DNA from 3 places in the Nonomuraea sp. NPDC049129 genome. Region 3 is predicted to be linked to each of the others. Evidence: riboswitches for the same ligand, from Rfam matches in the RefSeq annotation. Region 3 holds a riboswitch; each other region holds the start of a gene.
The links. Region 3 has a riboswitch for cobalamin ahead of cobN (cobaltochelatase subunit CobN). Riboswitches for the same ligand answer to the same signal wherever they lie in the genome.
Positions count from the first base shown of each region.

Region 1: linked by a shared signal. The riboswitch ahead of AB0B64_RS35585 (ribonucleoside-diphosphate reductase subunit alpha) and the one ahead of cobN (cobaltochelatase subunit CobN) in region 3 are both predicted to bind cobalamin.
Region 2: linked by a shared signal. The riboswitch ahead of AB0B64_RS46370 (ABC transporter substrate-binding protein) and the one ahead of cobN (cobaltochelatase subunit CobN) in region 3 are both predicted to bind cobalamin.

Region 1 covers NZ_JBEZDU010000013.1:202,180-205,445, forward strand. Annotated here, with positions in the region: gene AB0B64_RS35585 (ribonucleoside-diphosphate reductase subunit alpha) at 1-1,990, opposite strand, end outside; cobalamin riboswitch at 2,117-2,311, opposite strand; gene AB0B64_RS35590 (tripartite tricarboxylate transporter substrate-binding protein) at 2,316-3,266, opposite strand, start outside.
Region 2 covers NZ_JBEZDU010000023.1:16,936-20,201, forward strand. Annotated here, with positions in the region: gene AB0B64_RS46365 (iron ABC transporter permease) at 1-399, opposite strand, end outside; gene AB0B64_RS46370 (ABC transporter substrate-binding protein) at 411-1,379, opposite strand; cobalamin riboswitch at 1,452-1,572, opposite strand; gene AB0B64_RS46375 (Gfo/Idh/MocA family oxidoreductase) at 1,580-2,443, opposite strand; gene AB0B64_RS46380 (SDR family oxidoreductase) at 2,614-3,266, opposite strand, start outside.
Region 3 covers NZ_JBEZDU010000015.1:269,477-272,742, reverse strand. Annotated here, with positions in the region: gene AB0B64_RS38675 (precorrin-8X methylmutase) at 1-42, opposite strand, end outside; gene cobG (precorrin-3B synthase) at 80-1,327, opposite strand; cobalamin riboswitch at 1,356-1,544, shown strand; gene cobN (cobaltochelatase subunit CobN) at 1,579-3,266, shown strand, end outside.

The DNA.
Region 1 (3,266 bases), on a different contig from region 3:
GGTCGATGTACGGCTGACGGGCCGCGGCCAGGTCGATGAGCGCCTTCTGCGGCAGCTCCCAGGCCGTCCGGTACAAGGTCTTGAGGTCATCGGGGATGCCCGCGATGTCCTGGACCGAGCCGTCCGCCCGCTTGAGGTCGTCGCGCATCCGCTGCGTCCACAGCCCGCGAGCCTGGAGGTCGGCCACCAGGTAGCGGTTGACCTGGAGGAACTCCCCCGACAGCGTCTCGCGCTTGAACACGTTGGACACCTGCGGCTCGATGCACTCGTAGCACCCGGCGATGGAGGCGATGGTCGCGGTCGGGGCGATGGCGACCATCAGCGAGTTACGCAGCCCGGTCGCGGCGATCTTCGCGCGCACCTCGTCCCAGCGCGGCGACGCGGCGGCGCCGTAGTGGTCGGGGTGCAAGACGCCGCCCGCCGCCCTGGTCTCCTCGTACGACGGATGCCGGCCGCGCTCGACGGCCAGATCGGCGGAGGTGTCGTAGGCGGCCAGGGCGATCTCCTCGGCGACGCGGGTCGACAGCCCCAGCGCCTCGGGCGAGTCGAACGGCAGCCGGAGCGTGAAGAAGACGTCGGCCAGGCCCATCACGCCGAGCCCGATCGGCCGCCAGCGCTTGTTGGCCGCCTCGGCCTCGGCGGTCGGGTAGAAGCCCAGGTCGATGGTCCGGTCCAGGAAGCGCACCGCCGTACGGACGGTCGCGCGCAGCCGGGCCCAGTCGACGCCCTCGCCGGTCAGGTGGGCGGCGAGGTTGATCGAGCCGAGGTTGCACACCGCCGTCTCGCCGTCGCTGGTGACCTCGAGGATCTCGGTGCACAGGTTGGACAGGTGGATGACGTTCTCGGGCCGGGCCGTCTGGTTGGAGGTGCGGTTGGCGGCGTCCTTGAACGTCATCCAGCCGTTGCCGGTCTGGGCGAGGGTGCGCATCATCCGGCCGTAGAGGGTCCGGGCGGGCAGCTGCCGGGTGTAGCGGCCGTCGGCCTCGTAGGCGCGGTAGGCGCGGGTGAACGCCTCGCCGTACAGGTCGGTGAGGTCGGGGACCTGCTTGGGGTCGAACAGCGACCAGACCTCGTCGGCCTCCACCCGCCGCATGAACTCGTCCGGCACCCAGTTGGCCAGGTTGAGGTTGTGCGTACGCCGGGCGTCCTCGCCCGTGTTGTCGCGCAGCTCCAGGAACTCCTCGACGTCGGCGTGCCAGGTCTCCAGGTAGACACAGGCCGCGCCCTTGCGGCGCCCGCCCTGGTTGACGGCGGCGACGGAGGAGTCGAGCGTGCGCAGCCAGGGCACGATGCCGTTGGAGTGCCCGTTGGTGCCCTTGATGAGGGATCCGCGCGAGCGCACCCGGGTCCACGCGATGCCGATGCCCCCGGCGTACTTCGACAGCCTGGCCACCTGCCCGTAGCGGTCGTAGATCGACTCCAGCTCGTCGCGCGGCGAGTCGAGCAGGAAGCACGACGACAGCTGCGGCCGGCGCGAACCGGAGTTGAACAGCGTCGGCGAGCTCGGCAGGTACGACAGCGTGGACATGAGGCCGTACAGCTCGGCGGCCTCGGCGACCGTCTCCGACAGCCCGCAGGCCACGCGGAGCAGGAAGTGCTGCGGCCGTTCGAGCACGGTCCGCGACTCCGGGTGCCGCAGCAGGTAGCGGTCGTAGACCGTACGCAACCCGAAATACTCGAAGCGGTCGTCCGCCTCGCCGGAGACGAGCGCGTCGAGCTCGGCGGCGTGCGCGCCGACGAAGGCGGCGAGCGAGTCCTGGATCAGCCCGGCGGCGTGGCTGGCGGCGATGGACTCGGAGAAGGTCCGCACGCCGTGCCCGGCCGCCTCGTCGGCGATCTCCTCGGCCAGGAGCCGGGCGGCGATCCGGGAGTTGGCCGGATCGGTGATCACTCGTGCGGCGGCCTCCTCGATCGCCAGCCGCCGGTCGACGGTGGCCGGCTGGTGATCGGCCGTGGCCGGCTGGTGATCGGCCTCAATGATCTGCGTCACGTGCTCTCTCCTCGCGAGCTCATCCCCGTGAGGGCGCGTGAGAGCACGGCGGCCCTGGACTCCACGGCCGCCGACGCCCCCGGCCCTCCCTCGAGGCCATGGACACTTCGATGGGCGGAGCCGGCTGGCTCCCCCAACGTCGCCGGCAGGTCTTCGGGCTCGCGGGCATGGTCGATCATTCCTACTGGCCGTCGCTTCCCGGAGATCTCCAGTGCTCGTGACGGCGGTCGTTCCCGCTCACCGCTGCGGGGCAGCCCCGGAATCGCACCGGGTTCCCTTTTGCTCCGCCCCGAGGGGCGAACCAGCGACGATCAGAATCCTACATCTAGTGGCCCTTGGCGCAACTACCCCAGCATGTTGTGTCAGCGGTGTCGAGCATGCCCAGATCGCGGAGCACGGCCCTGGTCCTGCCGATCTCCGAGGCCAGCCACTGTTCGAAGTCGTCGCCGCTGAGCGGGATCGAGGTCCATCCCTCCGCCCGGCAGGCCGCCCGCCACGAGTCGGACCCCGTGACCTCGTCGCAGAGCCGGATGGCGACGGCCTTGCCGTCATCGGTCATGCCTTCGGGCCCCACGGCCGCGCACCAGTCGGCGAAGTCCACCCGCACCCCGCACTCCAGCAGGCTCGGCGCCTCGATGCCGTCCACCCGGCGCGCGCTGGAGACGGCGAGCACCCTGACCAGGCCCTTGCCGATGGCGCGGCGCCAGTCCGCGAGCGTGCCGGTCGCCGCCGCGGCCTTGCCGCCGAGGAGCGCGGCCGAGGCCTCCTCGCTGCCGGGAAAACCGGTGTAGTCGACCTGCCGGGTGTCGGCGCCGAGGCCCTTGGCGATCAGCCCGAACAGCAGGTGGTCGGGCTCGCCCTGCGGGCCGCCCGTCAGGGGCGTGCGGTCGGGGTGGGCGACCAGTTGCGCGCCGAACTGGTCGAAGGTGGCGAACTTGGAGTGTGCGGGCACCACCACCACCTCGATCTGGCCGGTGAGCCGGGCCAGCGGCGTGGCGGTGTCGAGCAACGACAGCCCGTTGTTGAGCTCGGTCGCGGCCAGCGCGGGCAGCCCGGTGACGGTGATCCGGGTGACGGGCGGCGTGCCGGAGACCGGGAAACCGGCGTCGCGGGCGGTTTTGACGAGCGTCTTGGCGACGCGGGCCCAGCGTCCGGCGCCGGGGACGATCGCGAACCGGCCCGAGAGGCCGGCCGCGTTGACGGCGCGTCCGCCGAGGCTCCCCTCCGTGCCACATCCTGTCGCGCAGGCCGCCACCGCCAGGCCGAGCGCGAAGAA
Region 2 (3,266 bases), on a different contig from region 3:
CGCGAGGAACACCCCGCCGACCGCACCCGCGAAGGCGGCCACCGGGATGCCGACGGCCGGGGTCGGCACGAGCACGATGACCACGGTGGTGGTCAGCCCGGCTCCGGCCGCGGCGCCCAGCAGATAGGGGTCGGCCAGCGGGTTGCGGAACACCCCCTGGTAGCCGGCCCCCGCGATGGCCAGCAGTCCGCCGACCACGGCCGCCACCAGCACTCTGGGCAGCCGCAGCTCGAACAGCAGCCCCTGCTCCACGGGGGCCAGCCCCGAGTCCACGTGTACGTACGGCAGCCAGTCGAGCGCCTGGAGCACCACCTGCCACGGCGAGATGTCGGCGGCCCCGCCGAGCAGCCCGGCGACCATGGAGACGGCGAGCACGGCCAGCGCGCCCGCCGTCCACATCGGTCTGGACCTCACTGGCGGGTGGCCGCCTTGCCGACGGCGTCGCTGATGGTCTGTGCCAGGTCGACGACCCGCGGGCCCCAGCGCGAGGCGATGTCGTCGTCGAGCTGGATCACCTGGTCACCCTTGACGGCCGACAGTCCCTTCCAGCCGGGGCGCTTGGCCAGCGTGTCCTTGCTCTGCTGGCAGCACTTCACGTCCGCCAGGAAGATCAGGTCCGGGTCTGCCTGGGCGACGAACTCCGCCGACAGCTTGGGGTAGCCGCCCGCCGGGTCCGGCGCCTTGTCGGCGATGTTGGTGAGGCCGAACATGGCGTAGATCTGCCCGATGAACGTGCTGGACGTCGCCGCGTAGGGGGTCTGGTCGAGTTCGTGGTAGTAGGTGAGCTTCTTGTCCTTGGGGGCGTTCGCCGAGAGCTTGTCGAGGGACGTCTTCATGCCAGTCACGACTTGTCCGGCCTTTTCGGTGTTGCCGGTGGCGGCGCCGAGGTCGGTGATCTCGTCGTACGCCTCGTCGAGCTTGGTGGCGGCGGGCTCCAGGAGGACCGGCACGTTCACCTTGCCCAGCTTGGCGACGATGCCGTCGATGTCGTTGGAGACGATCACCAGGTCGGGCTTCTGGGCGACGATGGCCTCGACGTTCGGCTTGAAGCCGGACAGGTCCGTCTTGGGGACACCGGCCGGGTAGTTGGACTGGTCGTCCACCGCGATGACCTGGGGGCCCGCGCCGATGGCGAAGAGCGTCTCGGTATGGCTGGCGGAGAGCGAGACGATCCGCTCCGGCTTTTTGGCGATGCTGACCTTGCCGTTGCCCGCCTCGACCGTCACGGGGAAGGCGGCGGAGCTGGTCGAGCCGGTCGTGCCGGTCGTGCCGGTGGGGCTCGCGGGTGACGGGGTGGTGGTAGTGCTGGTCTGACCACATCCGGCCAGAACGAGCGTTCCCAGCAGCGCGCCCGCGAAGGCCGTGCGTACGGGCCTCACGAGAAGTCCTTTCACACTGTCGGAACCGAGAGACCCGCTTGAGAGCGACGGATCACCCTTTTCCACGAGGGTTGATGACGTCAGCGCGGAGGCAGGCGACCTGGCTATGACAGTTGCGGGACAGCGCCGGACTCGCACCGGACTTCGCTGCAACTCTGCGCGTCGGACAGACGCTATCAATGCGCCAGATGCGCGTTAAGTCAAGGGGTGCCCAATTGGGCTTCCGCCTCGGCGATGATCTCTTGCAACCTGAGCCCGTGGGCCGCGTCCAGCGGGTGGCCGCCGCCCTGGCGTACGGTCCGCGCGAACTCCTCGGCGATGGTCTCGAACGGATCGTCGTCATCACTGGGCAGCAGCGTCGCGCTGCCCGTCCTGCCGTACACCGCGACACTGGCCGGCGGCAGGTCACCGGCGGCGGCCATGCACAGCGACGCCTCGCTGGCCGCGCCGCCCTCGTGATCGAGCAGCAGTCCGGTCCAGCCGAGCGGGTTGCCGTGCGCGCGCACGCCGGTCACCCGGCCGAGCGCGGCGTCGAGCAGGTCGACCACGTGCGGCCCGACGTCCAGGAGCGCCCCGCGCTCGAGCCGCCACGGGGTGCCGAAGAGGTGGCCGCCCAGCAGGACATCGGAGATGTTCGCGGCGTGACCGCCGAACGCCTCGATTTCCGCGCAGCGCGCCAGGAACTCCCTGACCTGCTTCATATAACGCATGCTGAGCACCATCTGGGAGGCCACACCGGCCTCACGCACGGCATCGGCGAGCCGCCGCGCGTTCTCCAGCGAGTCGGCGAGCGGCTTCTCCAGCAACAACGCCTTCCCGGCCTTCGCCGCGCGCACCCCCAATTCGGCCTGTACGCCCGGCGGCACGCAGAACGCCACGGCCTCGCACGCCTCGAACAACTCCTCGACCCGCTCGAACACCGGCGCCCCCAGCCGAGCGGCAGCCTCCGGACGCCGAGCCCACACGCCGGCGAACCGGAGATGCGGGCTGTTGACCAGCATGGGCGCATGCGCGCGCTCCGCCCACGGCCCCGCCCCGACCAACCCGACCGACACCGGCTCCATTCATCCCCCTTGATCCGCCACAACCCTAATGCGGTTCCTAGGAATGTTCTCCGGGTATCCGGGCTTCCGCTCCCCCGCAGGGGTGTCCGCTCCGAGGGACTCCTGCCACGACAAACCGTCACAGGGATCGAGACAGTCGTGTGACGGACCGCTCCGGGGAATTCCGGTGGTCACCCCGCCGCGTCGCGCCATTGGCGCAGGGCGTGTTCAGGGCGGTGGGCCACCGTGCCGGAGTCGATGACGATGGTCTGTCCCGTGATGCACCGGGACTCAGCCGAGGCGAGGAAGGCGACGAGGTCGGCCACGTCGTCCGGGGTGCAGGCCCAGGGCAGCAGCCGTTCGGCCGCCTTGTCGGCCAGCCGCTCCCGGCCGAGGGCCTGCGCGGCCGCGTCGGTCAGGACCAGTGCGGGCGCGATGGCGTTGCAGCGGATGCCGCGCGAGCCGTACTTGGTGGCCACATAGCGCACGAAACCGGTCAGCGCCGCCTTCGAGGTGCCGTACGCGACGTGCGCGACGTCGCCCAGCAGGCCCGAGACCGACGAGGTGACGACGAACGCGCCGCCGTCGGCCATCACGGGGGCCGCGTGCTTGACCATGAGCAGGCAGCCGCGCAGGTTCACCGCCATCGTGCGGTCCCATACGGCGACGTCGAGGTCCTCGAGGTCGCGGTCGCGGCCGTAGGTGCCGGGGTCGAGCGCGGCCGCGTTGGAGTGGACGATATCCAGGCGGCCGAACGAGGCGAGCAGGTCACCGATCGCCTCGGCCACCTGCTTCTCGTCCGACACGTCACAGACGAGCGCCGTGGCCGTGCCGCCCCTGGCGC
Region 3 (3,266 bases):
GCGCCGGTAGATCTCGGCGCCGTCGCGCAGGTAGTCGGTCACTGCTGCCTTTCCTCGTATCGGTCGAAGCTGACCGCCATCAAAGCGGTCGTTCCTCGTAGCCGTCGGCGGTGGCCACCATTTGGACCACCCGGCCGCGGGGCAGCCCGCAGCGCCGCTCGCAACCCGCCCAATGCACCGGCGTCGCAGCGGGCGCGTCCAGGGTCGCCACCCACCGCCGTACGTCCTCCTGCACGTCCGCCAGCGACTTGGCGCAGCCGGGACGTCCGGTGCAGGCGCTCACCCCGACCCAGGGCGACGCCGGATCGGTCACCAGCCCTGCCGCGGACAGCTGCCGCACCGCCCGCTCGGCCGCGGCGGGGGACAGGTCCAGCAGGACGACCGTCCGCCACGGCGTCAGCCGTACGGGAACCGCCCCGCCGTCGTCGGCGGTGTCGGCGATAGCGCGTACCTGAGCGGCGGACAGCCGCCCGAGCGGCACCACGGCCTCCAGCGCCACGCGGCCGTCCCGCTGATCGACAGGTCCGGGACGATGGGCCGAGCGGGGAGAGGATGCGTCCAGAGCGGTCGTCGCACGCTCGCCCGCAACGCCGAGGTGGGCGGCGATTCGGGCGGGACCGTCCGCTAACTCCGCGATCCGCCACGCGCCCCGGTCACGATCGGAAAGCCCGCGCTCCCGTTCGTCGAGGAACGCCTCGGCGGCGGCGATCATCTGCCCGACCGCCGCGTCACGAGGCACGACAAGCCCGGTGTCCACGCCCGCCAGCAGCAGTGACACCCAGGCGTCACCGCCCGCCACCGCGCCGTCGGGCAGTGCCGCCCAGGCGTCACCATTCACTGCCGCAGGCACGAGAGTGACATCGGCGGCCAGCTGCCGCATGTCACCCGTGCCGTCGTCCAGCGCGAACAGGAAGCGCCCTGGCAGCCCGGCCAGCCGGGTCCGCGCGCACAGCGCCAGGTCCAGGGCCTCGACCAGGGGTTGCGTGTCCACCAAACCCGCAGGACCGCGGCCGCCGAGCGGCGAGGCGACGATGTTGCGTACCCGTTCGTGCGCGGCCGAGGGCAGCAGCCCGACGCCGGCGATCCGTTCGGCGAAGACGGCCGGCGCGCGCAGGCCCCGCACCTGTACGTTCGCCCGCGACGTGAGCTCGACCACCCCGGAGCCCAGCTCCGCCGCGCAGGCCGCCAGCTCGCGGAGCTGGACGCCGGAGACCGCGCCGCCGGGCAGGCGGACCCGGGCCAGCGGGCCGTCGGCGGCCTCGTGCACCTGGAGCGCTCCCGGACAGGCGTCGGGCCGGACCCGTCCGGAAAAGTCGGCTATGGACACGATGAGGATGGTAACGCCACTTCTGGTGGAGGTTGCTCCTGCCGTAGGCTCCTGGGTAGGCGATGGCAAAGGGAGGAAGCCGGTGCGAATCCGGCGCGGTCCCGCCACTGTGACCGGGGAGCGAACCCCACCGCAGGCCACTGCCCGGCAACGGGTGGGAAGGCCGGGGTGAGCGCTGATCCGGGAGCCAGGAGACTCCTGCCGTCGCGACACCCACGACCGGGGCGAGGACCCCGAGGGAGGATCGTGCCGTGCCTGGCGACAGCCATACCGTCCTGCTGCTCTCCACCTCCGACACCGACCTGCTGAGCGCGCGTGCCTGTGGCGCCGCCTACCGTCTGGGCAACCCCGCCCGGCTCGACCCCGACGATCTGCCCGGCCTGCTGGAGGGGGCCGACCTGGTCGTCGTACGGCTGCTCGGCGGTCGCCGCGCCTGGCAGGAGGGGCTCGACGCGCTGCTGGCCGGGCCCCGTCCGGTCGTGGTGCTGGGCGGCGAGCAGGCGCCGGACGCCGAGCTGATGGAGCTGTCCACGGTGAGCGGCGGCGTCTGCGCCGACGCGCACGCGTACCTGGCGCACGGCGGGCCCGCCAACCTGACCGAGCTGCACGCCTTCCTGTCCGACACCGTCCTGCTGACCGGGCGCGGGTTCGCGCAGCCGGCGCCCACGCCGTCCTGGGGGCGGCTGGAGCGCGAGGCACGGTCACACGAGGGGCCCGTGATCGGGGTGCTCTACTACCGGGCGCACCACATGGCGGGCAACACGGCCTTCGTCGAGACGCTCTGCGCCGCCGTCGAGGAGGCGGGCGGGCAGGCGCTGCCGGTGTTCTGCTCCTCGTTGCGCACCGCCGAACCCGAGCTGCTGGAGACCCTGCGGGCCGCCGACGCGCTGGTGGTGACCGTGCTGGCGGCGGGCGGCTCGCGTCCCGCGACGGCGGGCGCGGGCGGGGACGACGAGGCGTGGGACGTGGGCGCGCTGGCCGCGCTCGACGTGCCGATCCTGCAAGGTCTGTGCCTGACCACGTCCAGGCAGGCGTGGGAGGACAACGACGACGGCCTGTCGCCGCTGGACGCCGCCTCGCAGGTGGCCATCCCCGAGTTCGACGGGCGGATCATCACGGTGCCGTTCTCCTTCAAGGAGATCGATCCGGACGGGCTGACCGTCTATGTCGCCGACCCGGAGCGGGCCGCGCGGGTGGCGGGCATCGCCGTACGCCACGGGCTGCTGCGCCACACCCCGCCCGGCGGGCGGCGGCTGGTGGTGATGCTGTCGGCGTACCCGACCAAGCACTCGCGCGTCGGCAACGCCGTCGGGCTGGACACCCCCGCCAGCACCGTACGGCTGCTGGCCCGGCTCGCCGAAGCGGGCTACGACCTGGGCGAGGGCTTCCCCGGCGTGGCCGAGCAGGACGGCGACGCGCTCATCCACGCGCTCATCGCCGCGGGCGGCCAGGACCAGGACTGGCTGACCGAGGAGCACCTGGCGGGCAACCCGGTACGCATCTCCGCCGCCTCCTACGAACGCTGGTACCGCACACTCCCCGCCGGCCTGCGCACCGGGATCGAGCGGCACTGGGGACCCCCGCCCGGCGAGCTCTTCGTCCATGACGGCGACATCGTCCTGGCGGCGCTGCGCGCCGGGAACGTCGTGGTCATGGTCCAGCCGCCACGCGGCTTCGGCGACAACCCGATCGCCATCTACCACGACCCCGACCTGCCGCCCAGCCACCACTACCTGGCCGCCTACCGCTGGCTGTCGGCCGAGTTCGGCGCGCACGCGATGGTGCACGTGGGAAAGCACGGCAACCTGGAATGGCTGCCGGGCAAGTCGGCCGGCATGTCCGCCTCGTGCGGCACCGACGCGGCCATCGGCGACCTGCCGCTGATCTACCCGTTCCTGGTCAACGATCCGGGCGAGGGCACCCAGGCCAAGCGGCGGGC